Regions from separate parts of the Dactylosporangium salmoneum genome, predicted to be linked through region 1. Evidence: riboswitches for the same ligand, from Rfam matches in the RefSeq annotation. Region 1 holds a riboswitch; each other region holds the start of a gene.
The links. A riboswitch is a leader RNA that binds a small molecule or an ion and turns the genes downstream of it on or off. The one in region 1 is predicted to bind cobalamin.
Positions count from the first base shown of each region.

Region 2: linked by a shared signal. The riboswitch ahead of ABD352_RS00100 (peptidase) and the one ahead of metE (5-methyltetrahydropteroyltriglutamate--homocysteine S-methyltransferase) in region 1 are both predicted to bind cobalamin.
Region 3: linked by a shared signal. The riboswitch ahead of ABD352_RS49405 (VWA domain-containing protein) and the one ahead of metE (5-methyltetrahydropteroyltriglutamate--homocysteine S-methyltransferase) in region 1 are both predicted to bind cobalamin.

Region 1 is NZ_BAAARV010000103.1:9,451-19,668, forward strand. Features, by position in the region: gene metE (5-methyltetrahydropteroyltriglutamate--homocysteine S-methyltransferase) at 1-1,409, shown strand, start outside; cobalamin riboswitch at 1,583-1,795, shown strand; gene metE (5-methyltetrahydropteroyltriglutamate--homocysteine S-methyltransferase) at 1,923-4,160, shown strand; gene ABD352_RS49295 (glycine hydroxymethyltransferase) at 4,214-5,629, shown strand; gene ABD352_RS49300 (type 2 periplasmic-binding domain-containing protein) at 5,645-5,845, shown strand; gene ABD352_RS49305 (DMT family transporter) at 5,934-6,926, opposite strand; gene ABD352_RS49310 (LysR family transcriptional regulator) at 7,000-7,920, shown strand; gene ABD352_RS49315 (extracellular solute-binding protein) at 8,438-9,946, shown strand; gene ABD352_RS49320 (carbohydrate ABC transporter permease) at 10,101-10,218, shown strand, end outside.
Region 2 is NZ_BAAARV010000001.1:15,590-25,807, forward strand. Features, by position in the region: gene ABD352_RS00070 (ECF transporter S component) at 1-580, opposite strand, end outside; gene ABD352_RS00075 (ABC transporter ATP-binding protein) at 577-2,181, opposite strand; gene ABD352_RS00080 (CbiQ family ECF transporter T component) at 2,178-3,302, opposite strand; gene ABD352_RS00085 (hypothetical protein) at 3,305-4,165, opposite strand; gene ABD352_RS00090 (cell wall anchor protein) at 4,162-5,538, opposite strand; gene ABD352_RS00095 (hypothetical protein) at 5,603-6,079, opposite strand; gene ABD352_RS00100 (peptidase) at 6,106-7,146, opposite strand; cobalamin riboswitch at 7,237-7,385, opposite strand; gene ABD352_RS00105 (SLAC1 family transporter) at 7,533-8,510, shown strand; gene ABD352_RS00110 (hypothetical protein) at 8,815-9,267, shown strand; gene ABD352_RS00115 (hypothetical protein) at 9,575-9,781, opposite strand; gene ABD352_RS00120 (TetR/AcrR family transcriptional regulator) at 10,144-10,218, opposite strand, start outside.
Region 3 is NZ_BAAARV010000104.1:1,818-12,035, forward strand. Features, by position in the region: gene ABD352_RS49375 (hypothetical protein) at 1-995, opposite strand, end outside; gene ABD352_RS49380 (LamG domain-containing protein) at 1,130-1,861, shown strand; gene cobM (precorrin-4 C(11)-methyltransferase) at 1,872-2,615, opposite strand; gene cbiE (precorrin-6y C5,15-methyltransferase (decarboxylating) subunit CbiE) at 2,612-4,114, opposite strand; gene ABD352_RS49395 (cobyrinic acid a,c-diamide synthase CobB) at 4,105-5,433, opposite strand; gene cobO (cob(I)yrinic acid a,c-diamide adenosyltransferase) at 5,427-6,029, opposite strand; gene ABD352_RS49405 (VWA domain-containing protein) at 6,031-8,067, opposite strand; cobalamin riboswitch at 8,145-8,271, opposite strand; gene ABD352_RS49410 (hypothetical protein) at 8,373-9,251, shown strand; gene ABD352_RS49415 (hypothetical protein) at 9,317-10,099, shown strand; gene ABD352_RS49420 (hypothetical protein) at 10,159-10,218, shown strand, end outside.

The sequences.
Region 1 (10,218 bases):
GCACCGACCTGCGGGCCGCGGCCGCGATCGGCGCGCAGCTCAAGGGCCTCGCCGACGACGTGGTCGTGTCCAGCTCGTGCTCGCTGCTGCACGTGCCGGCCGACCTTGCCGCCGAGACCTCGCTGGACGCACAGGTGAGAGCCCGGCTGGCGTTCGCCCGCCAGAAGGTCGACGAGGTCGTCCTGCTCGGCAGGGCGCTGCGCGACGGCGTCGCCACGCTGCCGGCGCGGCCCGGCCCGGCGCCGGCCGCCTGGCGCGACGACGCCGTCCGGGCCCGCCTGGAGGCGTTGCGACCGGAGCACACCTCCCGTGGCCCGTACCCGCAGCGCGCCGTCGCCCAGCAGGCCCGGCTCCGCCTGCCCGAGCTGCCGACCACCACCGTCGGCTCGTTCCCGCAGACCGACCAGCTGCGCCAGGCCCGGGCCGACAGGCGTGCGGGGCGTCTCGACCCGGCCGGCTACGCCGAGCGGATGCGGGCCGAGGTCGAGCACGTGATCCGCTTCCAGGAGCGGCTGGGCCTGGACGTGCTGGTGCACGGCGAGCCGGAGCGCAACGACATGGTGCAGTACTTCGGCGAGCAGCTGACCGGCTTCGCCGCCACCGAGCACGGCTGGGTCCAGTCCTACGGCTCCCGCTGCGTCCGCCCGCCGATCCTGCACGGTGACGTCGCCCGTCCCGGTCCGATGACCGTCGCGTGGTCCACCTACGCCCAGTCGCTCACCGACCGGCCGGTCAAGGGCATGCTCACCGGCCCGGTCACGCTCCTCGCCCGGTCGTTCGTGCGCGCCGACCAACCCTTGGCCGACACAGCCCGGCAGGTCGCCCTCGCCCTGCGCGACGAGTGCCACGACCTCGAGATGGCCGGCATCCGCGTCATCCAGGTCGACGAGCCGGCATTGCGTGAGCTGCTGCCGCCGCGCAAGACCGAGCAGCGGGTGTACCTCACCTGGGCGGTCGAGGCGTTCCGGCTCGCCACCAGCGGCGTCGCCGACGCCACGCAGATCCACACCCACCTTTGCTACTCCGAGCTCGGCGAGTTCCTGCCGGCCATCGCCGCCCTCGACGCCGACGTCACGAGCATCGAGGCGTCGCGCTCGAAGATGGAGATCCTCGACGACCTGGGCGCCGCCGGCTTCGCGCGGGGCATCGGGCCGGGCGTCTACGACATCCACTCGCCGCGGATACCGCGGCAGGCCGAGATCACCGACGCGTTGCGCCGTGCCGTCGCCGCCGTCCCGGCCGACCGGCTGTGGGTCAACCCCGACTGCGGGCTGAAGACCCGCGGCTACGCCGAGGTCGAGCAGTCCCTGGCCCGGCTGGTCGCCGCCGCCGCGCAGATTCGCGCCGGCGCCGCTGAGCCGGGTCCGGTCAGTGACGGCGGCCACTGGCCGGCGGTCGGCCGTGCATAGGTCGCCATGCAGCGCGCTGCCCGCGCGCCGACCTGCCGGCGGGAGGCGTCCAGGCGCTCGAAGTCGTCCGGCCGTCGACGACGACGCGGCGCCTTGCTGAACCATGTGCGATGAACGTCTGTGGTACGCCAGACAGTCCGACGCCGCGGCCCCAGCCGTGTCGGGGAGGCCGTACCATGGCCCGCAGTGTTGGTTCACCCGGTCCGTCAGGGTCGGGTGTCGTAAGAGGGAATCCGGTGCGAGACCGGAACTGCCCCGCAGCGGTGAGTGGGAACGAAAGCCGTCAACGAAGCACTGGGCCACGCAGGCCTGGGAAGCGACGGCCGGTAGGTGACCTTCGGGTCGTGCCCGCGAGTCCGAAGACCTGCCCGCACTGCGCACACCGCCGGTGTGCGCCGCCGGCGACCCCTCGGGAGGGTCAGGGCGGAAGCGGCACGAGCGCCCTGCGGCGCCGTGTCCTCCTTCCTGTCCTTCCTTGGTGTCATCGGCCACTTCGAGGGAAGGACCCTTTTGGTGAGCACTGCATTCGGGCAGAGCACCGTCCTCGGGTATCCGCGCATCGGCGGGAACCGCGAGCTGAAGAAGGCCGTCGAGGCGTACTGGGCCGGGAAGATCGACGCGGACGCCCTCGCATCGACCGCCGCCGGGCTGCGGGCCGAGGTGTGGCAGACGCTGCGTGACGCCGGGCTGAGCGCGATCCCGTCCAACACGTTCTCCTACTACGACCACGTACTCGACACCGCCGTCGCCGTCGGTGCGATCCCCACTCGCTTCACCCGGCTCGGCCTGTCCGAGCTCGACACCTACTTCGCGATGGCCCGCGGCGTGGACGCCGAGCCCGCACTCGAGCTGACGAAGTGGTTCGACACCAACTACCACTACCTGGTGCCCGAGATCGGCCCGGACACGATCTTCGCCGCCAACCCGGTGAAGGCGCTCAGCGAGGTCGCTGAGGCCGCCGACCTGGGCATCACCACCCGGCCGGTGCTGGTCGGCCCGGCCACGTTCCTGCTCCTGGCCAAGGGTGAGGACCCCTTCGCCCGGCTCGACGACCTGGTCGACGTCTACGCCCAGATCCTCGCCGTCCTGGCCGCCTCGGGCGTGGCCTGGGTACAGCTGGACGAGCCGGCCTACGTCGCCGACCGCACCCCGGAGGAGATCGACGGGCTGCGCCGCGCCTACCGTCGCCTCGGCGAGCTCACCGACCGGCCCCGCCTCTTCGTCGCCACCTACTTCGGCGAGCTCGGCGACGCACTGCCGGCGCTGCTGGACACCCCGGTCGAGGCGGTCGGCCTGGACCTGGTCGCGGGCCCCGGCAACCTCGACCGGCTGGCCGCGGCCGGCCCGCTCGCCGGCAGGACCATCGTCGCCGGGCTCGTCGACGGCCACAACATCTGGCGTACCGACCTGCGCGCCGCCGCGACCCTCGGCGGCCGGGTCGCGGCGCTTGCCGACCACGTCGTGGTCTCCACCTCGTGCTCGTTGCTGCACGTCCCGGTCGACCTGGCCGCCGAGCAGGACCTCGAACCGCAGCTGTACTCCCGGCTCGCCTTCGCCCGGCAGAAGGTCGACGAGGTCGTCACGCTGGGCACGGCCGTGCGCAACGGCACCGGCGAGCTGCCCGCGCCGCTGCCGCCGGTCCCGCCCGCCTGGCGGCACGACGCCGTCCGGGCCCGCCTCGCCGAGCTGGGGCCGCAGGACCGGCGGCGCGCCGACTACGCCACCCGCGCCGCCGCCCAGCAGGCCCGGCTGAACCTGCCGGAGCTGCCGACGACCACCATCGGCTCGTTCCCGCAGACCACCGAGCTGCGCAAGGCCCGCGCCGAACTGCGCACCGGCGCCGTGGACTGGCCCGGCTATGTCGAGCGGATGCGGGCCGAGGTCGAGCACGTCATCCGGCTGCAGGAGGAGCTGGGCCTGGACGTGCTGGTGCACGGCGAGCCGGAGCGCAACGACATGGTGCAGTACTTCGGCGAGCAGCTCGACGGCTTCGCCGCCACCGAGCACGGCTGGGTCCAGTCCTACGGCTCCCGCTGCGTCCGCCCGCCGATCATCTACGGCGACGTCGCCCGCAAGGCCCCGATGACCGTCGAATGGTCCACCTACGCCCAGTCGCTGACGCACAAGCCGGTCAAGGGCATGCTGACCGGCCCCGTCACCATCCTCGCCTGGTCGTTCGTGCGGACGGACCAGCCCCTCGCCGACACCGCCGACCAGGTCGCCCTCGCCCTGCGCGACGAGTGCGCCGACCTGGAGGCCGCAGGCATCAAGGTCATCCAGGTTGACGAGCCGGCGCTGCGCGAGACGCTGCCGCTGCGCAAGGCCGAGCAGAAGGCGTACCTCGACTGGGCGGTCGGCGCGTTCCGGCTGGCCACCAGCGGCGTCGCCGACGACACGCAGGTCCACACGCACCTGTGCTACTCCGAGTTCGGTGAGGTCATCACCGCCATCGACGCGCTCGACGCCGACGTGACCAGCATCGAGGCGTCCCGCTCGAAGATGGAGGTCCTCGACGACCTCGCCGCGATCGGCTACGGCCGCGGCGTCGGGCCCGGCGTGTGGGACATCCACTCGCCCCGGGTCCCGTCCCACGACGAGGTGGTCGAGTCGCTGCGCCGCGCCGTCGCGGCCGTGCCCGCCCGGCGGCTGTGGGTCAACCCCGACTGCGGCCTGAAGACCCGCGGCTACGCCGAGGTCGAGGCGTCGCTGCGCCACCTCGTCGCCGCCGCTGCCGAGGTCCGCGGCATCTGATATCCCTTGGGCCGGGCGGGCCGTCCGCCCGGCCCTTCTACATCTGGAGCGACATGAACGCAGAATCGACCGCATTCCGCGCCGCGCTGGAGGCCGTGCGGGCCGTTGAGCCGCGCATCGCCGACGCGATCGCGCAGGAGCTGCACGACCAGCGCGAGTCGTTGAAGCTGATCGCGAGCGAGAACTACGCCTCGCCCGCGGTCCTGCTCGCGATGGGCAACTGGCTGTCGGACAAGTACGCCGAGGGCACGATCGGCCGCCGCTTCTACGCCGGCTGCCAGAACGTCGACACCGTCGAGGCGGTCGCCGTCGAGCACGCCAAGGCCCTCTTCGGCGCGCCCTACGCGTACGTGCAGCCACACTCGGGTATCGACGCCAACCTGGTGGCCTACTGGGCGATCCTGGCCGACCGGGTCGAGGTGCCCTACCTTGCGAAGTTCGGCAAGCGACAGGTCAACGACCTCACCGACGCCGAGTGGGCGCAGCTGCGCGCCGCGTTCGGCAACCAGCGCATGCTCGGCATGTCGCTCGACGCCGGCGGCCACCTCACCCACGGCTTCCGCCCGAACATCTCCGGCAAGATGTTCGACCAGCGCAGCTACGGCGTCGACCCGGCCACGGGCCGCATCGACTACGCCGCCCTGCGCGAGACCGCCCGCGAGTTCAAGCCCCTGGTCATCGTGGGCGGCTACTCGGCCTACCCGCGGAAGGTGAACTTCGCGACGCTGCGTGAGATCGCCGACGAGGTCGGCGCGACGCTCATGGTCGACATGGCCCACTTCGCCGGCCTCGTCGCGGGCAAGGTCTTCACCGGCGACTTCGACCCGGTGCCGCATGCCCACATCGTCACCACCACGACCCACAAGAGCCTCCGCGGCCCGCGCGGTGGCGCCGTGCTCGCCCAGCCGGAGCTCGCCGACCAGGTCGACCGCGGCTGCCCGATGGTGCTCGGCGGTCCGCTGTCGCACGTCATGGCGGCCAAGGCCATCGCGTTCGCCGAGGCCCGCCGCCCGGAGTTCGCGACCTACGCCCAGCAGATCGTCGCCAACGCGCAGGCACTCGCCGAGGGCCTGCTGTCCCGGGGCGTACAGCTGGTGTCGGGCGGCACCGACAACCACCTGGTGCTGATCAACGTCCACCCGTTCGGCCTCACCGGCCGGCAGGCCGAGCAGGCCCTGCTGGACTCCGGCGTGGTCACCAACCGCAACGCGATCCCGAACGATCCGAACGGGGCCTGGTACACCTCCGGCATCCGCATCGGCACGCCGGCGCTGACCAGCCGGGGCTTGGGCGTGGCGGAGATGGATCAGATCGCCGAGCTCATCCACACCGTCCTGTCGGGCACGTCGCCGGCGGAGGGCTCGAAGGCGAAGTACACCCTGGATGCGGCCCTGTCCGACGGCGTGAGCAAGCGGGCCTCCGAGCTGTTGGCGCCGTTCCCGCTGTACCCCGGCGTCGACCTTGGCTAGCCGCCCACCAGGCCGGTGATCGCATCGGCCCGGGCCGGCGCCGGCGGCACATGGCGTGCCGCCGGGCCGGGCCGGCGCGCCGGCCGGAGCACGTACGGCATGCACTTCGGGCAGTTCTCGGCACAGGACTTCGGCGGGCCGCGGACCAAGGAGGCACTCCGCAGCGGCCGGGCCACGATTGGCCTGATCTTCACCTCGGACGCGGTGTTCGGATAGTCAGCACGCAACGGCCGGCTCGCTTGCGTTGCACCCGTGGGTGACCCGTTGTGGGTCATCATGACGCGCGGTGCGCCGGGCGCCGGCCCTACTCGGCCGAATGGGCCCCGACCCGCTCGGCAGGGTTGGCCGGCATCCCCGTGCTGGCCTGCTCCACCGGCGCCTTGCGGCCGGGGCGGGTGTGATTGCGGCGGATCTGGAGGACGGCGGCGGAGGCGAGTACGAGGGCGCCGCCGGTGAGCTGGAGTGTGGTGAGGGATTCGCTCAGGATGAGCGCGGCGAGTGCGGTGGTGACGACGGGCTCGAATGTGGACAGGATGGCGGCTGTTGAGGGGCCGGTCCGTTCGAGGCCGGCGAAGAAGGCCAGCATCGCAGCGACGGTGGACACGATCGCTGTGCACGCGAGCCAGAACCACCCCGCGGGCCCGAAACTCAGATCGACTCCGCCGGCCAGCGCAGCGCGTATCGCGAGTGTGCCGGCCGCACCGGCCATCACCAGTGTCGACAGGAGTACGGGAGACAGCCGGTGGACGATGGTGTCGGAGATGAGGATGTAGGTGGTGTAGACGAGCGCGGAGCCAAATCCCAGCAGCGCCCCGAGCGGGTCGAAGCTCACCGCGCCGGCCCCGAGCAGCACCAGCAGGGTGCCGCCGGATGCGGCCGCCAGCGCGACGCCGCGTGCCGGGGTGAGCCGGTCGCGGCCGAGCAGCACCGCCGCGATGGTCACCAGGATCGGGTAGGTGTAGAGGATCAGCGACAGCAGCGAGGCGTCCATCCGCTGCAGCGCCGCAAAATACAGGCTTGCCTGCGACGCGTACCCGACCGCGCCCAGGCCGAGCGCGATGGCCAGCACCCGGCCCCGGGACGCCGGTGTTCGACCCGCTGCTGCCGCCCGCGGATCCGGTTTCACCCGGCGCAGACTCGGCCGGGCGAGCAGCAGGATCACCAGCAGCACGGCGGCCAGGGTGAAGCGGACGAGCAGCAGTGCCCCGGGCGAGACCCCTGCGCTGTAGGCGAGCTTGCCAAAGATCGCCATTGCGCCGAAACCCGCTGCGGAAGCAAGGCACAGGACCAGACCCATGCCTTGGAGCATCGACCACAGCAACGGTCAGGACCAGCGACGATATCCGCAGGCGAATCGTTAGGATTCCCGCATGGTCGAGCTGGACCTTCGCCGTTTGCGCTTCCTGCGCGAGTTCGAGGAGCGGGGCACGCTGGCCGCGGTGGCCGCAGCGCTGGATTACAGCCCCTCTACCGTTTCTCAGCAGCTGTCCTTGCTGGAGAAGGACGTCGGTGTTGCGCTCCTGGAGAAGGCCGGGCGCGGTGTGCGGCTCAACGACGCCGGTCGCCTGCTGGCCCGCCACGCTCGGGTGCTGCTGTCCGCCGCGGAAGAAGCGCAGGCCGACTTGGCCGCTCTGGGTAGCGAGGTCCGCGGCACCGTGCGTGCCGGCGGTTTGCAGTCCGCGGCTCGTCGCCTGCTCGTGCCCGCCGTCGCCCGGATGAAGATCGATCATCCGCGGGTCCGTACCGAGGTCTTCGAGCTCGAGCTGGAACAGGCGCTGCCCGGCCTACGGTTGGGCGCGGTCGACCTGGTCATCGGTGATGAGTACGACGGCCACCCGCGGCCACGCCCGGCCGGCATGCGTTTCGCGGTGCTGCTCGAAGAGCCCCTGAAGGTGGTGCTGCCGGCCTCGCATCCACTCGCCCGGCCAGGGACGCCCGTGCAGATCTCCGCATTGAGATCGGAGGTGTGGACCGCCGCGGCCGAGGGTACCGGCCACCACGCCATGGTCGTCGGTACCTGCCGGACGCTCGGCGGGTACGAACCCGATTTGCGGCACCGTTCCAGTGACTCCGACGTTCAGCTCGAACTCGTCCGCGTCGGCGCCGCGGTGGCGTTGATGCCGCCACTGGCCCTGCCCGCCGACGATCCCGCAGTCGCCGTCCGGGACCTGGCGGAAACCAACCTCAAGCGCCGACTCGTCACCGTCACCCGGGATACTCCACCTCCGCCCGCCTTGGCCGAGTTGCTGGCGACCGTCGCACAGCAGGCAACCCGGTTCGACCACACCTGACGCGGTGGTGTCTCCTGCTACGCGTCTGAGACACGTCTGCGGGCAGTATGGGCGAACCGGCCGGCCTGCCGAGGCACGGCGAACCGGTCCCAGCCGGCGTAGTGCGGAGATCGAGCGCTGGATCGGGGTACGTCCGAGCGCGCCGTGCGTCACCGTGAACGTGGCGCCGCTGGTGCTCTCCATGCGCTCCGTTCCCCGTGCGGTGCGCCCTGGTATCCAGGATGCCTGACTGTCAGACAGGTGAATTCTGGCGACATGGGGCCGGTGTGTCAACCGCCGGAAGTCCGCAGGCTCCAGCCGTGGCCCGCCCGCGTCGCGCACGACGCGACGATCCGTATGGCCTGCGTCACGGATGAGTAACGAAGGTCGCATGATCGCCGACGAGTCTTGACAGCCCGATCGGGGAATTCCAATCTGGTCGCCTGGACAGACCAGTTACGTATCTGGTTGCCTAGGCGGACCAGTTGCGGCGCTTCGAAGTGAAGACCCGTCAGTTCACGTCTCCGCGGCGCCGTTGATGTCCACCGCCCGAAGGTTCCGCCCTCGCTCCAACGTCCTGTCCCAGACCTGCGATTCCGACCCCCGCTCCGCGGGGTGCAGTGCAGCACCAGCGAGCACGGCCAGCCGGCCGCGCCGAGTAGAGAAGGAATCCGCAATGCTCAATAGACACCCCAAATGGCGCCGTGCCCGTTTCGCTACCGCCCTACTGGCCACCGCTGTCGCAGCCGCCGTCACCGCCTCCGCCTGCTCGTCCTCGCCGGATGGCGGGGGATCCGACGGCGGCACTCTGGTCGTGCAGAGCGGCCTGGCCAACTCGCCGGGCATCCTGGCCGTCTACCAGAAGCTCAACAAGCAGTTCGAGGACGAAAATCCGGGCGTAAAGATCGACTTCGTCGCGAAGAGCTTCGACGACCTGGCCTCCGTCGCCAAGCTTCAGCTCTCCGGGACCAACCCGCCGAATGTTACGCAGGTAAACCGCGGCTACCAGGCCATGGGCGCGTTCGTCAAGGGTGGCCTGCTGACAAACATGGACGACTACGCCAAGAAGAACGGATGGGACAGCCGCCAGACGGCCGCCCAGCACCAGCTCAACCGATTCAGCACGGACGGGAAGCTGATGGGCGAGGGCCCGCTGTGGGGTATGTCAGCCACCACGGCATGGATCGGCCTGCTCATGAACACGGAGATCGCCGCGAAGCTGGGCATCACCGAGGGGCCGAAGACCATCGCGGAACTCGAAGAGCAGATGCAGCGCGCCAAGGCGGCCGGGGAGATTCCGATGCAGTTCGGATCGGCCAACGGCGAACTGGCCGCATGGCTGCTCAGCGAGCTGCTGCTGGCCCAGGGCGGTCCGCAGGTCGTGCAGGACCTGGTCTTCCATCACGCGAACGCGACCTTCACGTCCGAGACCGCGGCCTGGGCCGCCAGGACCATGAAGTCCTGGGGCGACAAGGGCTACTTCACGCCGGACTGGACGGCATACAAGACCGACCAGGTCCTCGCCAACTTCATCGCCGGCAAGGGCCTGTTCTCCCTGACCAGCTCCCGCTTCATCCCGCTCAAAGGCACGCCGGAGCAGACCAAGAAGTTCCGGATGGTGTTCTTCCCGTCGGTGTCTGGGCAGGGAATCGCAGCCGTCGGTGCCGGCGATATTCCATGGACCATCCCGGCGAGGGCGAAGAAGAAGGACCTGGCGGTCAAGTACATCGACTTCGTCACCAGCCAGAAGGCGGCCGAGCAGTTCCTGGCCGGTGGCGCCATCCCTTCGAAGCCGCCGGCGAACGCCGATACCGCAATCAATGCAGCAGACCTGCCGGTCCCGTCACAGGACGCGCTGCGTAACGGCCTCAAGCTGGTGGGCGAGGGCACACCCGTGCCGTACGTCGACTGGGGCGCGCCGGAACTGTACCCGACCATCTCCCGCACGTTCGACCAACTCATGTCCGGCGCCCTCAGCGTCGACGGTCTGCTGGCGGAACTGCAGAAGTCCTACGGCCCGTTCGTAGAATCGCTGGAGAAGGGCTGACCGGCATGTGCCACCCGCTCACGAAGGCGTCAGGCTCTTGGCGTCGAGACTGACGGTGACGCCCCGCCCCGTTCAACCGAACGGGGCGGGAGTCACCGCTCGTAGCCAGCACAGGTCGACGGCCCTTGTCGGCTTCGGGTACCTGGCACCCGCGTTGATCTTCTACGGCCTGTTCCTGATCCTGCCATTCCTGCACAGCGTCTACCTGTCGTTCTGCGCATGGGACGGCATCAGCCCAGGGCGCTGGGTCGGGCTGGACAACTACCGAACCA
Region 2 (10,218 bases), on a different contig from region 1:
CGGCGGGGCTGAAGGGCCAGAACCACATGTTCATGCAGAAGCCGTACGCGTAGGCGCTGAGCGCGGCGTACCCGGCGAGGATCGCGGTCTCGGTGCGCCGGGCCGGGCGGCGCGGGAGGAGACCCGCGCCGAGGCCGACCCAGGAGGCGGCGAGCATCTGGAACGGCAGCCACGGCCCGACGCCGGCGGTGAGCAGCGCCGAGGCGAACAGCGAGGTCGAGCCGAGCAGGAACCCGAACCCGGGGCCGAACACCCGTCCGGCGAGGACGAGCAGGAAGAAGACGGTCTCGATGCCGGCCGTCCCGGCGCCGAGCGGGCGCAGCGCGGCATTGATCGCGGACAGGACGCCGAGCATCGCGACGGCCTTGGTGTCCATGCCGCCGCCGGTGAGCTCGGCGACCATGACGGCGACGAGGACCGGCAGGAGAACGACGAAGATCAGGGGCGCCTCGGCGGTACGGGCGATCGCCTCGGGCTGCGCGGGCACGAAGAGCGGCCAGAAGAACGCGGCCAGCCCGGCGGCGGAGGCCAGGCAGAGCACGGCCGCGGCCCGGGGCCGGACCCGCACCGGGCCGCTCATCGCAGGGCCTCGGCGACGTCGGCGACGGTGAGCCACGGCTGCGGGTGCAGGATCTTCGCGACCTGCGGTGCGAAGGTGGGCGAGGCGATGACGATGTCGGCGGTGGGGCCGTCGGCGACGATCTCGCCCTGGGCCATGACCACGACCCGGTCGGCGAGCGCGGCGACGAGCTCGACGTCGTGGGTGGCCACCACGACCGCGGTGCCGCGCCCGGCGAGGCCGCGGACGATGGCGGCGAACCGGTGCTTGGCGGCGTAGTCGAGGCCGCGGGTGGGTTCGTCCAGCAGCAGGACCGGCGGCGCGGCGACCAACTGGACCGCGAGGACGAGGGCGAGGCGCTGGCCGTCGGACAGGTCGCGCGGGTGCCGCTCGCCGGGGATACCGGTCGTCAGCCGGTCGAGCAGCGAGCGGCACGCGCCCTCCTCGGCGCCGGCCTCGCGGTCGGCGGCGGCGCACTCGGCGTCGACGGTGTCGAGGTACAGCAGGTCGGCCGGGGTCTGCGGGACGAGGCCGACGCGGCGCCGGGCCTCGGCCGGGGTCAGCGTCGCGGGATCGGCGCCGCCGGTCGTGACCGTGCCGTGGTGGCGGGGCCCGGAGCCCTGCAGCGCCCACAACAGCGAGGACTTGCCGGAGCCGTTGCGGCCCATGAGCGCGACGACCACGCCGGGGCGCAGGGCGAGCCCGACGCCAGCCACCGCGATCTGGCGGCCGTACCGCACGACGACGCCCTCCGCGGGCAGCGCGACGGCGGCGCCGCCGGCCCCGGCGCCGCGCGCGGGTGGTTCGCGGCCGGCGAGGCGCCCGCGCAGCGGCGCGGCGAGGCGGCGGGCGTCGCGGACGGAGAGCGGCAGCGGGTGCCAGCCGGCGAGGCGGCCGGGCTCGACGATCGGCGGCTCGATCGCGGCCCGGGCGAGGACGTCGGCCGGTGAGCCGTCGGTGACGGTGCCGTCGCCGGGAAGGTAGAGCAGCCGGTCGGCGTAGTGGGCGACGCGTTCGAGGCGGTGCTCGGCGACGAGGACGGTGATGCCGAGGTCGTGCACGAGCCGCGTGATGGCGGCGAGGACGTCCTCGGCGGCGGTCGGGTCGAGGGCGGAGGTGGGTTCGTCGAGGACGACGACGCGCGGGTGGGCGGTGAGGACGGCGCCGATCGCGACGCGCTGCTGCTGCCCGCCGGACAGGGTGCGCAGCGGGCGGTGGCGCAGCTCGGCGATGCCGAGCAGGTCGAGGGTCTCCTCCACGCGTTTGCGCATGGCCGGGCCCGGCACGGCGAGCTGTTCGAGGCCGTAGGCGAGCTCCTCCTCGACGGTGTCGGTGACGAAGCCGTGCAGCGGGTCCTGACCGACGTAGCCGACGACGTCGGCGAGCTCGCGGGGCGGGTGGGTGCGGGTGTCGCGGCCGTCGACGGTGACCCGGCCGGCGAGGGTGCCGCCGGTGAAGTGCGGCACGAGGCCGTTGACCGCGCGGAGCAGGGTCGACTTGCCGGTGCCCGTGTGGCCGGCGACGAGGCACAGTTCGCCTTCCCCGACGGCCAGGGTGACGTCGCGGATCGCGGGCGCCGCGGCGCCGGCGTAGGTGACGGTGACCCGGTCGAACTCGATCATGCGGTCGCCTCGGCAGGTTCGTCGCCGGGCGGGGACCCGGCGAGTGCGGTGACGGGCGGCGGGCTCAGCCAGGCCGGCACCGCCGCGAGCGCCACGGCGAGCGCGGGCAGGAGCCCGAGCTGCGGCCAGGCGAGGGGGCTCAGGGACGGGTAGATGTTCGCGGGGTCGACGGCGGCGGTGGCGAACAGCAGCGCCCCGGCGCCGATCCCGGCGAGCGCCGTGGCGGTCTCGGGCAGCCGCCACGGGTCGGGCCGGTAGCGGCTGCGACGCACCCGGTGCCCGCCGAGGACGAGCCCGGCCGCCGCGGCGATGCCACCGGCCGCGAGCAGCGGCAGGCCGAGCGGGCGGGGTGTGGTGGCGTCGAGGAGGCCGTACACGCCGACGCAGACGCCGAGCAGGCCGGCGACGACGAGGGCGCCGGTGGTGAGCCGGACGGGGCGTGGTGTGGTGCCGGCGCGGGCGTAGCCGCGGGAGTCCATGGCGGCGGCGAGGGTGAGCGAGCGGTCGAGGGCGTCGGCGAGGACGGGCAGCAGGATCGCCCGCAGCGCGCGGACACCGTTGCCGGTGCCGCCGCGCAGCCTGCGGGCCCGCCGTACCCGCAGCACGCTCTCGGCGAGCTGCGGCGCGACGGACAGGGCGACGATGACGGCGGTGCCGGCCTCGTACAGGGCAGCGGGGACGAGCTTGAGCAGGCGTTTGGGGTTGGCGAGGGCGTTGGCGGCGCCGAGGCAGACGAGCATCGCGGCGAGCCGGAGCCCGTCGTAGAGGCCGCCGAGCAGTTCCTCGGCGGCGACCGGCCCGAACAGCCGGATGCCGGCGGCCCACTCCGGCAGCGGGATCTGCGGCAGGGTGAACAGCACGTGGGTGCCGGCTCCGCCGCCTCCGCCGAGGACGATCCGGAACAGCAGGCGGCTGGCCACGATGAGACCGCCGAGCAGCAGGTAGAGGCGGAAGGCGAGAGCCCAGGGAGCGTCGGTGCGGCGGCGGGCGACGACGTACCCCGCGGCCGCGACGACGAGGGCGAGCACGATCGGGTTGGTGGTCCGGCTGGCCGCGGTGGCCAGGCCGAGGGCCCACAGCCACCAGGCCCCCGGATGCAGCGCGCGCGGCAGCCGTTCCACTCCTACGTGTCCCGGGTCGTACGGCGCCGCCAGGCGACCACACCGCCGGCGGCCGCCAGCGCCACGAGCACGGCCAGGCCGGCGAGGGTGCCGGCGGGAACGTTGGACGCGTTCCGGGTCGCCGAGACGTCCGCCGGCGGCGCGGTCGTGGACGCCGGTGGGCTGGTGCTCTGCGCAGGGCCGGCGGACGGCTGCGCGGCGGGGTCGCTCGACGCCGGCCCGGAGGTTACCGCCGGTGGTGTGGTGGCGCCCGGCGCCGTGGCGGCGCCCGGCGCCGTGGTCCGGGGCGCGGTGATGGTCGTCGGCGCCCCGGGTGCCGGCTGGCCGGTGGTCGCCGGCGGTGGTGGTGGCGGCGGTGCCGGCCGGGACGGTGCGGCGCCGGGCGTCGGAATGCTGCCCTCGGTGTGGTTCTTGGAGAACGACCAGCCTTCGAAGCTGCCCTGGGGCGGGGTGCGGTTCTTGACGCCCTTGTCGCTGTAGACCCAGGCGCCGCCGTTCGAGGCGTGCCAGTACGACCAGTACGCGGTGGCGGGCGGCGTGTCGACACACGGTTCGGATGCGGCGGTCGGCCTGCCCTCGATCCGGCAGATGAACGCGAGGCCCCACCGGTTGGTGCCGGCGACGGCGAACCCGGCGTTCTGCAGCGCGGTCAGGCCGCTGCCCTGCTCGCCCGGTGCGCAGCGGATGACCACGCCGCCGCCGAGCTCGTGGAAGTCGACCACGACGGTGACGCCGGTGGCGTCCGGGCAGTACCCGGCGGTGCCGCCCGCCCCGGCCGGCGTGGCGGGCGGCGCGGCGCCGGCGGCGGCCGCGAGTATCGCGGCGGCCGCCGCCCGGACGAGCCGGCCACGCGGGCGGGTCATGGCCTGCGGCGCCGCCGCGCCACCAGGACCAGGGCCGGGCCGGCGGCGATGAGCGCAACGGCGAGGACGGCGACGCGCAGGATCGGGTCGCCGGTGACCGGCAGGCCACCACCGGGCGTCGTGGGGGCGGCCGACGACGGCGACGGGCTCACCGACGCGGACGTGGACGGCGTCGTGCTCGCCGACGCGCTGGCCGATGCGCTGGCCGACGGGCTCGCGGACGCGGACCCCGACGGCGACGCGGATGCGGACGGCGAGGCCGAGGCCGATCCGGCGGGCTGCTCGCCGATCTCGCCGAACGGGACCTGGGCGAGGGCGAGCAGGGCCTGCGCGGTGGCACGGCGCCACTGGTCGCGCAGCATGTCGTCGATCGCGCCGGTGCCGAACGCGTCCGGGCTGTACGCGATGGCGCCCTGGTCGGTGCCGCCGCCGCGCTGCAGCTTGATGATCCAACCGGCGGCCTTCTCCGCCGCGGCGGTGGCACCGGCCGCCGCGAGCGCCTGCCCGGCCAGGCCGGTGCTGTTGCTGTTGGCCACGGCGGGCAGGCTCGGGTCCGGCTTGTGCGGGCCGTTGACGAACGACCCGTCGGCGGCCTGCGCGGCCTCGAGCCAGGCGACGCCCTTCGCCGCGGCGCCGGGCGCGCCGGGCGCGGCGCCGGCGGCGAGGAGCGCCTGCACGGCCATCGCGGTCGAGTCGACGTCGGGAACGTCGTCGCTGGAGCAGCCGGCGCCGGCCGGGTCGGGGTTGAGCCGGAACCCGCCGGCCGGGCACTGCTGGCGGATCAGGTAGCCGACCACGTCGTCCGGCGCGCCGCCGCTGCGGGACAGGCCGAGGACCGCGAGGGACTGGTCGAACGTGTTGGAGGCGTCGCCGCCGTAGACCTCGGGCGTGGTGTCACGGACCCGGCCGCGGTGCGGGCCGCTGGTGGCGACGAGGTCGCGGGTCATGGCGTCGAGGTCGAGGCCGCCGAAGTGTTTCGGGTCGCGGCCGGCGGCGGTGGCGGCGACGAGCAGCTTCGCGGTGGAGCCGGCGTCGACGATCCGGTCGAGGTCGCCGTCGGAGTCGTAGTCGATCTCGTAGTAGCTGAACGCGGCCGCGTTCGCGGCGACCCGGTCGGCGACCGTGTCCGCGGTGGCCGGGGCGACGCCGGTCGCCTTCAGGGCGAGCAGCGCGTCGATGGTCAGGCCGATGTCGGGCATGCCGAAGTTGGTCAGCACCCCGTCCTCGAGCTGGGTGGTGAGCCACGTCGCGGCGTTTTGGCCCGCGGCCAGGTGGGCGGGGCTCGGAGCGGCCACGGCGGTCACGGCGGCGACGCCGGTCACGACGGTGGCGGCGAGCGCGGCGGCGGTGGCGCGGTACGTGCGGGGACGCATGAGGGGCCTTCCGATGGGGCCCGGTGCGGCGCCGCGGACGTGGCACCACACCGGGCCGGGGGCGTCAGGGAGCGGTGATGGAGGGCTGCTGGCCGGAGCCGAAGCGCCAGCCCTCGACGGTGCCGATGGCCGGGTTGTACGACGACGCGCCGCTCGAGCTGTAGGTCCATGCGCCGCCGGGGGTGGCGTGCCAGTACGACCAGTACGCCGTGGCCGGCGGGGTGTTGACGCACGGCTCGGTCGCCGCGGTGGGCATGCCGTTGATCCGGCACACGAACGCCAGGCCCCACCGCTGGGTGCCGGCGACGGTGAACCCGGACCCGGTCAGGGCCGCGAGGCCGGTGGCCGGGTCGCCGGCGTAGCAGCCGGTGACCACGCCGCCGCCGAGGGAACCGAAGTCGACCACGACCGTCACGCCCGTCCCGGGGGAGCAGGCGGCGGCGTGCGCCGCGAGGGGAGCCGGCTCGGCGAGCACGAGCGCGCCGACGGCGGCGAGCGAAGCGAGGGCGGTGGACAGCGTGCGTCGCAGGGCGGACGTCATCGTTCCTCCAGTGTGGACGGTGGCGGTCACGGGCAGGCGAGCACCGGCGCGGCGGGCCTGGACCCGGCCGCGGTCAGCGTGGCGAGGCCGGCGCCGGTGAGGCCGGGCACCGCCTGGGCGGTGGCCCGCACGGCCGTGGCGGGGTCGAAACCGGCCGGGGTGTAGGCGATCGCGCCGCGGTTCGGGGCCGGGTCCGTGCAGCGCACCTGCAGGGTGAGCAGGAAGCCGCGGGCCTTGAGCCAGGCGAGGGGGCGCCCGGCGACGGCGAGGGCCTGTGCGGCCAGGCCGGTGCTGTTGGCGTTCACGGTGCCGGCGCCGTCGGTGAACGACCCGTCGCCCGCCTGCACCGACACCAGCCACGCGATCGCCGGGGCGGCGTCGGCCGGGCGGTGTGCGGCGAGGAGCGCCTGCACCGCGAGGGCGGTGGCGTCGACGTCACTGGCGCAGGTGGGCTGGTCGAAGTAGAGCGGGTAGCCGCCGTCCGGGCAGCGGGTGCCGGCCAGGTAGGCCGCGCCCGTGGCGGGCGCTCCGGCCGGGGTGCGGCTCAGGGCGAGCAGCGCGAATGCCTGGGTGAACTGGTTGCTGTAGTCGCCGAACGCGGACCGGTCGGAGAACCGGCCCGACGGCGCCTGCAGCCCGCGCAGCCGGGCGACGAGGTCGACGCCGCCGAACGCGGCCGGGTTGCCGCCGCGGATCTGCACGGCGAGGGCCAGTTTGGCGGTGGCGCCCGCGTAGGCCTCGGTGCCGTCGCCGATGTACCCGGTAAGGACCTCCGGCCGGGCCAGCCACGCGGTCGCCCTGGCCGCGCTGGCGCCGGCGACCTTGGTCGCCGCGAACGCGAGGATCGCGTCGATGGTGAGGCCCTGGTCGGGGTAGGCGACGCCGTCGAAGACGACCTCGAACCGCTCCCCGTCGACCATCTGCCGGGCCAGCCATCCGGAGGCGGCGGCGGGCCGGTCGAGCGTCGGCGTGCTGGCGGCCGCCGGGGTGGCGGCGAGGGTGGTCAGCGCGAGGGCGGCGAGCGCCCCGGCGAGCAGGGTTCGTACGCGGTGCCGGTGGACAGCCATGTGGGCGGGCCTCTCCGGCCCTGGCAGTCGAGAGAAACCGGGAGCACGCCCGGTGGCTCCGACCCGTGGGCCACGACGGGTAGGGAGGTGCAGGAACCACGCACGCGGACGGGTACTCGGGCTCACGACGAGCGTCAAGGTGCTCGTCGCCTACCGTTGCGGGCCAGCGCCGGATTTCGACCGGACTTCCCCCATCAACGCACGGCTATGTTGTTGTGACCGTCAGTCTGTCGATGCGATGCGCCGCCGTCAATCCCACCCGCCGGCTTGTGGCGATCGCGACACGCGGGCCGGCCGGGCCGAGCGGCGCGGATAGGCGCGGGATACCGGGACGATTTCGGGTAGACACGCCCAGCCCGACTGTCGAACCTTTCGTGGGGGACCGCATGAGCACGCCGACGACCGGCTCGCACGCCGGTATCACCCCGAACCTCTTCGGCATCGCGTACGGTCTGGCCGGCCTCGCGGTCGGCTGGCGGTACGCCGCGCAGGTGGGGCTGGCCCCGGCGCTCGTGTCCGACATCCTGTTCGTCATCACGGCCCTGGTCTGGCTGGCGCTGCTGGCCGGCTACGTCGCGCAGGTGCCGCGCCGGCCCGGGGGCTGGCGCGGCGAACTGGCTCACCCGGTGATGGGGCCGTTCGTGTCGCTGATCCCGATCGTCGGCATGCTCCTCGCGATCGGCCTGCTGCCGGACAGCCCGGCCGCCGGCCGCTGGCTGCTGGGGGTGTTCACCGTCATCACGATCGCCCTGGCCGGCTGGATGACCGGCCAGTGGATCATCGAGGGCATCCAGCCGGAGCACCTGCACCCCGGGTACGTGCTGCCCGCCGTCGCGGGCGGCCTCATCGCGGCGATCGGCGCCGCCCTGGCCGGCTGGTCCGGCCTGGCCCAGACGTTCTTCGGCCTCGGCCTGGTGTCGTGGCTGGTCCTCGAGGCGATCATCGTGTCCCGGCTGTACCTGCGGGGGCTGCTGCCCGCGCCGATGCGCCCGACCCTGGCGATCGAGGTGGCACCGCCCGCCCTCGCCGGCCTGGCCTACCTGGCCGTCACGCACGGCACGGTCGACGCCGTCGCCTACGCGCTGGGCGGGTACACGCTACTCGCGGTCATCGTCCAGCTACGGCTCCTCGGGTTGTACCGCAAGCTGTCCTTCTCGCTCGGATTCTGGGCGTTCGCCTTCCCGTACGCCGCCGTCGCCACCTTCACGCTGCACTGGATCGACTACGCACGCGCGCCCGGGTACCGGATCTGGTCCTGGATCGTCATCCTGGCGATCAGCGCGTTCATCGCCGGCCTGGCCGTCAAATCGGCCCTCGTCGCCGGCCACCGGATCCCGCGGCGGCGCCTGCGCCTGACGCACTGACGCTGCGGTGGCGCCTGCGCTTGGCCCGCTGGCGCTGCGGTGGCGCCTGCGCTTGGCCCGCTGGCGCTGCGGTGGCGCCTGCGCTTGGCCCGCTGGCGCTGCGGTGGCGCCTGCGCTTGGCCCGCTGGCGCTGCGGTGGCGCCTGCGCTTGGCCCGCTGACGCTGCGGTGGCGCCTGCGTCTGGCCCGCTGACGCTGCGGTGGCGCCTGCGCTTGGCCCGCTGACGCTGCGGTGGCGCCTGCGCCTGGCCCGCTGACGCCGCGGCGGCGTTGGAGCGCAGCGCCCCGCCGGGAACAATGCCCGGATGGAGCTGCGTCCCGAACTCTGCCCGCCGCCGGTCGCACCCGAGCGCGTGGCCGAGCTGTGTGCCGCCATCGAAACCATCGAAGAGCTGCTGGAACGCGGCGAGCCGGCGGACGCCGCGATCGCCGCGTTCAACGCCGGAACCGGCCATGGCTACGCCACCGACGACTTCCGCACGTACTGGACGTCGCGCGACGTCGAGGACTTCGCGCTTGAGGCCGCCCGGCCGGCATTTCCGAAGGTCGCCGACGTCACCCGCGACGAGCTGATCGAGATTGTCGGCCGGATACAGGCGGCCGGCGACGACGTGGACTACTACGTGCTCCTGCTGATCACCAACGTCCCGCACCCTCGGGTCACCGACCTGATCTTTCATCCGCCGGCGGAGCTGGCCGACGCGTCACCCGAGGCCGTCGTCGATGCGGCGCTGAGCTACCGCCCGATTGCGCTGTGACGGGGCGCGGGGCGAGGCCCGGCCGGAAAACCGGGCCCGGAGCCGAGGCCGTCATCGACGTGGCGCTGAGCTACCGGCCGATTGCGCTGTGACGGGACGCGGGGGGAGGGTCGGCCGGGAAACCGGGCCCGCACCCGAGGCTGTCATTGACGTGGCGCTGAGCTACCGGCCGATTGCGCTGTGACAGGACGCGGGGCGAAGGCCCGGCCGGGAACCGGGCCTCGCTCAATCGGCAATGCGGACATCCGGATCTGCGGCCCGATGTCACGGTCAGTAACCGAGCGTCGCGGCCGCGGTGTTCTGTGGCTCAGTAACCGATCGCCGCGGCCGCCGTGTTCTGCAGCTCGGTGGCCGTCGCCGCGGCCGCGTACAGGGCCGGGGCGCCGCGCGGCGACACGCGGAAGAGGATGCCGTACAGCGTCACCGCGTCCAGGTAGATCGCGGCGTCATTCGGGTGCTTGCCGTCGGAGACGATGAGGTACGAGGTGCCGTGGGCGGCGATCTCGGGAACCACGCCGTCGCGGTCCACGCGCTGGCCCAGCGCGTCCCGGTGTTGCCGTCGACGGCGTTCTTGGCCGGCAGCCCCGTGCTCTCGGCCGACGACGCGGTGGCCGGCTTGTTCTGGGACAGGATGGTGTCGCTGGCGGCTTCGGCGGGTGGCACGGTGAGCGCGACGTATGTGGCGAGCACGACGAGCAGGCCGGCCCCGGCGGTCGCGACACGGCTGGCGGACAGCGTCACGACTACTCCTCGGGAACTGCTGGAGAGCGCTCTCCCGGCCATGGCAGTCTGGCTATGGAAGCCGCCAGGGTCAAGGGGGAGAGCGCTCTCTGCGACCGGGCCTGCAACGAGGGTCGCGGCGGCGCGGCGTCTGGGCTATGGCCGGCGTGCGGCGTGCGTCCGGATGAGGCCGTCGACGCCGCGCAGGAAGGTCTCGCAGATCAGCGCCCG
Region 3 (10,218 bases), on a different contig from region 1:
ACCACCGTGAACGCCCCGGCCAGCAGCGCTCCCTTGGCCCGGTGGTCCACCACCGCGACGGGCGGCGCCGACGGTGCGGCCGAGGTCTTCGGCACCGGTCTGTCGATGTCGTACCGCAGGATGCTCGCCGGCCCACCCTGGTCCGACACGGTGAGGAAGGCGTTGCCGTCGGGCGTGTAGGCGATGGCCTCGCCCTGCGGCTCGCCGGGCAGCGGGGTGACCCGGGGCGTGCCGGTGGTGATCGCCTTGGCCACGTCGCCGTCGGGCACGTCGAACTCATAGGCGTCGGCGTACGTGCGCAGCGCCGCGTGCCGGCCGTCGGGTGAGACGGCGCCGCCCGTGATGAGGGCGCTGCCGATGAACCCCCACGGGTTGTCGGTCCCGCTGTGCGAGGGCGTGAAGTGCCCGACCAGTGTCAGCGGCGCCCCCTCGGCGTTGTCGGTGGGCAGCGGGGTGTCGAGCCGGTACACCTCCCCGCCGGGGTCCTTGGTGACGATGACGGGCCGGCCCTGCCCGTCGATCAGCAGCGCCTCGGCGTCGCGCGGTGCGCCGTCGGGGTACCGCAGCCGGTGGATCTTCAGGGTTTTGCTCCCCGGCGCCAGGGTCCACAGCGCGATGGTGTCGCGGCGCTTGCCGGAGCCGCCGGACAGCGGGCTGTTGTCGCCGATGTCGGCGATCCACACCGTGCCGTCCCGGTCCACGGCCAGGTCCTCGGGGTCGCGGGCGGTCGTCGGGTAGCCCACGCTGCGCGTCAGCGAGCAGTCCGGGCCGAGGTAGAACAGGCGCATCTTGCGCGGCTCGGGGTTGGAGTCGTTCTCCACCAGGTAGCCGCCGCCCGGCAGCGGGGCCAGCCCGGACGCCTCGACCACGGCCGGGTCGGTGATGCGGCAGAGCTCCTGAGCCGTCGTGGTCTGCGCCGCGGCGGGCCCGGCCCCGACGAACCCGACCGAGCCGACGACGAGGGCGACGACCATCCCGACCCCCGCCGCGCGCATGCGTCAAGTCTCGCAGAGCGCCGCGAGGTCCCCCGGTTCGGGTGACCGTGGGTCAACCGGATGCCTACCGAAGGTGACCAACCCGATGGTGCAACCTCCGTTGCAAGCGCCCGGATAAATGGCATATTTCGGACATGAAGGCATGGGGGATCCTGACCGCGGCACTGACCGGCGCGACGGCACTGGTGTCCTGGTCGTCACCGGCCGGCGCGGACGCCACCGCCGCACCGGTGGTCATCGCGCACTACACCTTCGACAAGGCGAAGGCCGGCGACCCGGTCACCGACGACTCGGGCCACGGCCACACCCTGACCCCGTCGGCGAGCCACGGCGGCAAGGTCAAGCTGCGGTCCCGCGCCAAGGGCCACGCGGCGGCCTTCCCGGCCCGCTGCACCGGCGGCAAGTGCCCGCACGCGGTGCTCCAGTCCCCCGACGCCCCGGAGCTCAACCCGGGCGCGAACCCGATCCGCTACGGCGCCACGGTGAAGCTCGCGAAGGGCCAGACCGGACCGGGCGAGAACATCCTGCAGAAGGGCTACTCGGCCGCGGGCAGCCAGTACAAGCTCCAGGTCGACGGCAAGCCGGGCCGCCCCAGCTGCGTCGTGTCGGACAACGTCGCGGTCGGCATTCACGTAGCCCTGTCGGACGTCTCGATCGCCGACGGCAAGTGGCACACCCTGGAGTGCCGCCGCGCCGGCGCCACCCTCACCCTGCTGGTCGACGGCGCGGTCCACGCCACCACGGCGATCCCCGCCACCCTGTCCATCACCAACACGGTCCCCCTGAGCCTGGGCGGCAAGGGCGACGGCACCGACAACGACCAGTTCCACGGAACCCTGGACGACGTCTGGATCGCGCTGGGCTGACCCGCCCGTCCTAGTGTCGTTCTCGGGTCGTCGAGTAGAGGTGGCTGTCGGGGAACTCCTCGGCGGTCAGCACCGACCCGACGATGATGACCGCGGTGCGCTTGATGCCCGCGGCCTCGACCCGGGACGCGATGTCGGCCAGCGTGCCGCGCAGGATGACCTCGTCGGGGCGGCTGGCGTAGGCGACGACGGCGGCGGGGCAGTCGTCGCCGTACCACGGCAGCAGTTCCTCGACGAGGGCGGCGATGCGCTGGACGGCCAGGTGCAGGACCAGCGTGGAGCGGCTCGCGGACAGGGTGGCCAGCTCCTCCCCCGGCGGCATCGGGGTGGCCCGGGCCGCCGTCCGGGTCAGGATCACCGTCTGGGCGACCCCGGGGACCGTCAGCTCGCGGCCGAGGGCGGCCGCGGCGGCGGCGAACGCGGGGACGCCGGGGACGATCTCGTACGGCACGCCGGCGGCGTTCAGGCGGCGCAGCTGCTCGGCCATGGCGCTGAACACCGACGGGTCGCCGGAGTGCAGCCGGGCCACGTCGAGGCCCTTGGCGTGCGCGTCGAGCAGCTCGGCGAGGATCTGGTCCAGGTCCAGGTTCGCGGTGTCGACGAGCCGGGCGCCGGGCGGGCAGTACTCGAGCAGCTCCACGGGCACGAGGCTGCCCGCGTACAGGCAGACCGGCGACGCGGCGATGCGGTCGCGGCCGCGCACGGTGATGAGGTCCGGGGCGCCCGGGCCGGCGCCGATGAAGTACACGGTCATTTCTCCACCCACCACTGCGTCACGGGCAGCATCGGCCGCCAGCCCAGGAACCCACCGACCGGCGCGGCCCGGTTCACCGCGATCCGGGTCAGCTCGCCGCCGTGCCGGGCGTGCAGCTCGGCGACGAGCCGCTCCGACTCGACGGTGACGGCGTTGACGACGAGCCGGCCGCCCGGGCGCAGCGCGGCCCAGCACCGCTCGAAGACGCCGGGCACGGTGAACCCGCCGCCGATGAAGACGGCGTCGGGCACCTCGAGGCCGTCCAGTGCCCCGGGTGCCGAACCGACCACAATGGACAGCGACGGTACGCCGAACCGCGCCGCATTCGCCGAAACCCGCTCGGCCCGGGCCGGATCGCGCTCGACCGCGACGGCCCGGCAGGAGCGGTGCGCGCGCAGCCACTCGATGCCGATGCTGCCCGAGCCGGCGCCGACGTCCCACAGCAGCTCGCCGGGGCGCGGGCCGAGCGCGGCGAGCGTGACGGCCCGGATCTCGCGCTTGGTGAGCTGGCCGTCGGAGTCGTACGCCGAGTCGGCCAGTCCCGGCACGACCGGCAGCCCGCCCGGGCCGCGGCACTCGACCGCCACGATGTTCAGCGGCCCGGCGGCGGCCGGGTCGTGGTGGACGCGCTCGCCGGCGGAGCCGAGGTCCTCGAGGATCGTGACGGCGCTGTCGCCGAAGCCGGACTCCTCGAGGATGCGCCACACCTGCGCGGGCGTGGCCGCGCCCGCGGACAGCACCAGGACGCGCCGCCCGTCGTGCAGGTACCGGCGCAGCAGCCTGGCGTCGCGGACGACCTCGGTGTCCTCGACCGCCCACCCGAGCCGGGCACAGGCCAGCGACACCGAGGACGGGCGCGGGTCGACGGTGACGTGGGCGGCGCCGAGCAGCCGCACCAGGGTGGTGCCGATGCCGTAGTGCATGGGGTCCCCGCTGGCCAGCACGCAGACCCGCGCGTCGTGGTGCTCGGCGAGCAGGCGCGGCAGCGCGGGCACCAGCGGCGAGGGCCAGGCGATGCGCTCGGCCCGCACGGTCTCGGGCAGCAGGTCGAGCTGGCGCGGGCCACCGAAGACGACGTCGGCGGCGTGCAGCCGGGCCGGGTCGACGCCTCCGTCGGCGCCGATGCCCACGACGACGACCGGGGGCGCGGCGGCCGCGACGGCGACGGTGGCGTTCGGTGACGAGCGCTTGCCGGCCAGCAGCACCGCCGGGCGGCCGGCGGCGAGCAGGGCCGCGGCCTCGGCGACGCTCGGGGTGCCCACCGCGGCCGAAACGCGGGCCGACGGCGACGGGACGGGCACGGCGGCGAGCTCCTCGGCCGGGAACGTCACCACTGCCCAGCCGTGCGCCGCCGCCACCGCCTCGGCCAGCTCCCGGCGCGAGTCCACGGTGGACACGGTGCCGACCGCGTCCAGTGTGGGCAGCGACTCCGCCAGCAGGGCGAGCACCTCGGCCGGGGACGTGCCGGGCCGGGCGCCGAATCCGACCGTCAGGCGCACGAGGCCACCAGGCGGTAGGCGAGCTGGGGCGCGCCGGCCCAGTGCAAATGCAGGTAAGACGCGTGGACGTTGCCGGCGGCGAACCCGTCCCGGCCCTCGCGCCAGGCCCACGCCGGGGTGGCGCCGGCGGGCGGGGTGACGCGGGTGCGGTGGAACTCGTGGCCGGTGACCCTCGTGCCGGCGGGGGCGAGCACGTTGTCGGCGACGGCGACCGCGTCGCGGTAGCCCAGCGTCAGGCTCGGGGTCATCGCCGCCTCGGCGTCCAGCACGCCGCACATCGGGCGGCCGTCCAGGGTGCGGCACAGCCAGAGCAGCCCGGCGCACTCGGCGGCGATCGCGCCCCCGGCCGCGGCCAGGGCGGTCACCTCGGCGCGGAGGCGGGCGTTGGCGGAGAGCTGTTCGGCGTACACCTCGGGGAAGCCACCGCCGACGACGAGCGCGCGGGTGCCGGGCGGGAGGGCCTCGTCGCGCAGCGGGTCCACCGTGGACACCCGGGCGCCGGCCGCGGCGAGCAGCTCGACGGTCTCGGCGTACCCGAACGAGAACGCGGCCCCACCGGCGACGGCGACGACGGGCTCGCCGGGCGTGGGCGGGGCGAGCGACGGCGACCAGGGCGCGGCGGACAGCGGCGGCGCGCTGCGGGCGACGGCGGAGACGGCGTCGAGGTCCACACTGGACGCGACCAGGTCGGCGAGGGCCGTGACGGACGCGGCGGCCTCGGCCGAGCGCTCCACCACGGGCACCAGGCCGAGGTGGCGGGAGGGGGCGGCGACGGCGTCGTGGCGGCGCAGCACGCCGAGGACGGGGGTGCCGACCTCGGCGCAGGCGTCGCGCAGGATCTGCTCGTGGCGGTCGGAGCCGACCCGGTTGAGGATCACGCCGGCGATGCGCACGCCGGGGCCGAAGGAGCGGAACCCGTGCACCAGCGCGGCGACCGAGCGGGCCTGCGCGGTGGCGTCGACGACGAGCAGCACGGGCGCGTCGAGGAGCCGGGCCACGTGGGCGGTGGACCCGTGCTCGCCGGCGCCGGTGCGGCCGTCGTAGAGGCCCATGACGCCCTCGATGACGGCCAGGTCGGCGCCGGCCGCGCCGTGGGCGAACAGCGGCGCGACGAGGTCCTCGCCGACGAGCACCGGGTCGAGGTTGCGGCCCGGGCGGCCGGCGGCGAGCGCGTGGTAGCCGGGGTCGATGTAGTCGGGACCGACCTTGAATGGTGCGACCTTCTCGCCCCGGGCGGCGAACGCGGCGAGCAGCCCGGTGGCGACGGTGGTCTTGCCGTGGCCGGAGGCGGGCGCCGCGATGACGATCCTTGCTACCACTCGATGCCCTGCTGGCCTTTTCGCCCGGCGTCCATCGGATGCTTGACCTTCGTCATGTCGGTGACGAGGTCGGCGAGGTCGACCAGGTCGGGATGGGCGTCGCGGCCCGTGACGACGACGTGCTGGTTGCCGGGACGCTCGCGCAGCGTCTCCACGACGTCGGCGATGTCGACCCAGCCCCACTTGATCGGGTACGTGAACTCGTCGAGGACGTAGAAGCGGTACGCCTCGGCGGCGAGGTCGCGCTTGATCTGCTCCCAGCCCTCGGCGGCCTCGGCGGCGTGGTCGCGCTCGGTGCCGGGCCGCTGGATCCAGGACCAGCCCTCGCCCATCTTGTGCCACACGACGCTGCCGCCCTTGCCGGTCTCGCCGAGCGCGCGCAGGGCCGTCTCCTCGCCGACCTTCCACTTCGGGCTCTTCACGAACTGGAACACGGCGATGGGCCAGCCGGCGCTCCACGCGCGCAGCGCCATGCCGAACGCCGCCGTGGACTTGCCCTTGCCCTGCCCGGTGTGCACGGCCAGCACGTGCTGGCGGCGGCGCTGGCGGGTGGTGAGCCCGTCGTCGGGCACGTTCTCGACTCTTCCCTGCGGCAACTCAGGCTCCCAGGCTCGACAGCGGAATGCAGTCGGCGTCGAGCGCGGCGGCGAGGCGGCGCGCGAGGCCGAGGCGGATCGGGCCGGACTCGCAGTCGACGACGACGGCGGGCACCCCGGCCAGCAGCGGTACCACGCTCAGCGGGTCGGGCCCGCTGGTCGATCGCCCGTCGGTGACCACGACGAGCAGCGGCCGGCGGCGGGCATCGCGGCGCCGCTCGCCGTGCAGGGTCCGGGCGGCCTGGCGCAGACCGGCGGCCAGCGGGGTGCGGCCCCCGGTGCGCAGCTCGGCGAGGCGCAGGACGCCGACCTCGTGGCTGGCGGTGGGCTCCAGGACGAGCGCCGCGTCGTGCTGCCGGAAGCTGATCATCCCGACCTTGTCCCGCCGCTGGTACGCGTCGCGCAGCAACGACAGGATGGCGGTCTTCACCACGCTCATCCGCTGGCGGGCGGCCATGGAGCCGGACGCGTCGACGACGAACAGCACGAGGTTGGCCTCGCGGCCGACCTTGACCGCCTCGCGCACGTCCCTGGCCTCGGCGCGCCGGGCGCCGCGCAGCGCCGCCGCCCGGACCGTGTCCGGGACGTGGAGGCTGGTGAGCTTGCCGCCGAGCGGGGCGCGGCTGCGCACGACCCGCCCGTGCCGGGAGACGGCGGGCGAGCGGCGGCCGGCGTGCGCGCCCGCCTGGCGGTTGGCCCGCCCGGCGATGCTGAGGAGCTTCGGCTTGTACGGCAACCCCGCGAACGCCAGCGCACCGGGCGCCTCGACCCGCTGCCCGGGTTCCCCCTCTCCGCCCTCCGCAGGGTACGAGTCGGACGAATCCGATTTGCCCTGCGCGTCGAATTCGTCCGGAAGATCGGCATTCGGCGAGGGGCTAGGGGGCGGTGGGCCGGGCTGGGAGCCGTCGTCGACGTCTGGCCCGCTCTCCGCGCCGTCGGGGCCTCCGTCGCCGGGGCCGTCGCCGGGGCCGTCCGGACCGCCGCCGCCGTTGTCCGGGCCGGGATCGTCGTCGGGCTCGTCCGGGTTGGCCTCTGCGTTCAGTACCTCTTCCAAACGGTCTTTGTCGGCACCCGGCGGGTCCAGCGGATCCCGGCGGCGGCGGTGCGGCAGGGCGAGCCGCGCCGCGTCGCGCACGTCGTCCTTCGTGACCACGGTCCGGCCGTGCCACGCGGCCAGGGCCACCGCGGTCCGCGCGACGACGATGTCGGCCCGGAGGCCGTCCACGCGGTACGCCAGGCAGATCCGCGCGATCCGATCCAGCTCCCGGTCGGGCAGGGACACCGCGCCGAGGCGGCCCCGGGCTGTGGCGATGCGGGCGGCGAGCTCGGCGTCGGCCTCGACGTAGCGGGCGGCGAACGCGGCCGGGTCGGCCTCGTAGGCCAGCCGGCGGCGGACCACCTCTGCCCGCGGCGGCGCCTCCTGCGGGGCGGCCACCCCGACGACCAGCCCGAAGCGGTCGACCAGCTGAGGGCGGGGCTCGCCCTCCTCGGGGTTCATGGTGCCGACGAGCAGGAACCGGGCGGCGTGCTTGACCGACACGCCGTCGCGCTCCACGTGCGCGCGGCCCATGGCGGCGGCGTCGAGGAGCAGGTCGACGAGGTGGTCGGGCAGCAGGTTGACCTCGTCGACGTAGAGTACGCCCCGGTGGGCGGCGGCCAGCAGGCCCGGCTCGTAGGCCTTCACCCCGTCGCCGAGGGCGCGCTGCAGGTCCAGGGTGCCCACGACCCGGTCCTCGGTGGCGCCGACCGGCAGCTCGACGAGGGCGGAGCGGCGCCGCGCGGCGCCGCCTCCCGGCAGGTGCGGGCCGTCGGGGCACTCGGCGTCGGGCGCGGCCGGGTCGCAGGCGAAGCGGCAGCCGGTGACGACGTCGACCTCGGGCAGCAGCGCGGCCAGCGCCCGCACGACGGTGGACTTGGCGGTGCCCTTCTCGCCGCGCACGAGCACGCCGCCGATGGCCGGCGACACGGCGGTGAGCAGCAGCGCCAGGCGCAGGTCGGCCAGGCCGACGACGGCCGAGAACGGGTACGGCGGGGTCACGGGCACACTTCCCTTCGGCGGGTCCGCGCCCGCGAGGTGGCTGGGACTGCAGGGTTGGCTGCAGCGACAGCGGCCGGAGTCTCCTGACTCCCGGATCGCCGCCGGCCCCCGGCCTTCCGGCCGTGATCCGGCCGTGGCCCGTGCGCTGGGGGACGACTCCCCGGTCACAGTGGCGGGACCGTCCCGGAATCGCACCGGGTTCCTCCGCATACCGCTTCCGGTCATCGTGTCCCACCGGCCCCAGTACCGTCAACGTGACGAGGTGTGACCCTCACGATCCGCCCGCCGCTGCCGATGGGACGGGCATGCGGCGCTGGCCGGACCTGGCCGCCCAGGCGGTGGCCTGCCTCCTGCTGGTGGCGATCGCGCTGATCGCCGCCACTCCCCTGCGCCTGCCGACGCTCGCCCCGGAGACCGCGGTCGCCCCGCCGGGCACCCGGGCGATGTGGCTGTGGGAGCGCGACGACCCGCGGCCCGTGGTGGACTGGGCCACGGCCAACGGGGTGCGGGCGCTGTTCGCCTACTACGACCCCGCGGCCGGCGAGGCCGACCTGGCCCGCCTGCGCGAGCTGCAGCAACTGTGCGACGCGGCCGGGATCGCGCTCGACGCGCTCGGCGGCGAGCCGGACTGGACCACCGACCACGCGACCGCGCTGGCCTGGGCCGAGGGCGCGTCGGCCACGGGCCTGTTCCACGGCCTGCACATGGACGTGGAGCCCTACCTGCTGCCCGCCTGGAACACGGACCAGGCCGCACTGGTACCGCGGTTCCTCACGCTGCTGGACCGGGTCTCCTCGGCCACGGACCTGCCGCTGGAGCTGGACGTGCCGTTCTGGCTGCCCACGGTCGCGGTGCCGAGCGGCGGGGGCAACCTCGCCGACGCGGTGCTGGCCCGCGTCGACGGCGTCACGGTGATGAGCTACCGCAACACCGCCACCGGGGCCAACTCCATGGTCGGGGTGGCCGACGACCTGCTGCGCCGGGCCGGGAAGGTGGCCAAGCCGGTCCGCCTGGGCGCGGAGACGCAGCCGCTGGGCGACTGCGCGTACTGCAGCTTCCACGGCTCCACCGCCACCCAGCTGCACAGGACGCTCGCGGCGGTGGACTCGGCGGCGCAGCGGTACCCGGCGTTCGCGGGAATCGCGGTGCACCAGTACGACACCTGGATAGCGCTCACCGGCTAGCTCAACCACGCGCACGGGCCGCCGATCTGCCCTGGCGACACAAACATCCGGGAAGGACCCCTCCGATGCGCCGCTCTGCCTCCATCGCCCTCGCCGTCGCCGCCGGCGCGGCCGCCATCGTCCCCGCCGCGGCCCCGGCCTCGGCGGCCGTGCAGGACTTCGGCCTCGTCTCCCCGGTCCTGGCCTCGATGCTGCCCGGCCAGACCGGCTGGGTCAGCACCATGTGGGCGTCGGCCGGCGACGTCTGCGACGTCAAGATCACCGCGAGCGCCACCGGCGTGACGGTGAAGTACCCGTCGAACACCGGCACCTACTCGTCGCTGTCCAAGGGCGACGCGCTCGCCACGGGCCGCATGGACTACGCCGCGTTCAACCTCACCCTGCCGCAGAACACCCTGATCGGCGTGGTGCCGCTGACGCTCAACTACTCGTACACCACCAAGAACGCCGGCGCGACGACCTGCACCGGCGTCCAGCACTCCGGCAGCGCCCTCGCCACCATCGCCACCATCTCGCTCACCGGCGACGCCGTCGTGCAGAAGACCACCGCCATCACGGTGCCGAAGGCCACGCCGGTCTGGTCGCAGCTGAACTTCCACGCGCAGGGGACGGTCACCAACGTGCAGGTCACGGTCTCCGGCGGCCCGTCCGGCCTGGTCGTGTCGTACCCGGGCGAGCGCGCCTACAGCTCGCTCAACCAGGGCTCGACCCTGCTGGCCGGCTCCGACGACTACGCCGCCGTGAAGTTCGACGCGACCAACGTGCCGACCGGCGTCTACAAGCTCAAGGTCAAGGTCACGTACGGCAGCACCGTCGACACGAACGACCTGCTGCTGACCGTCTCGTAACGAGCCGGGGATCGGCCGGCCCGTCCGCGGGCCGGCCCCCCAGAGAGGCTGGCAAACCGATGATCCGCTCCCGTGCCCTGCTCGCCGTCGCCGCCCTGGCCCTGACGGCGGGCCTTTTC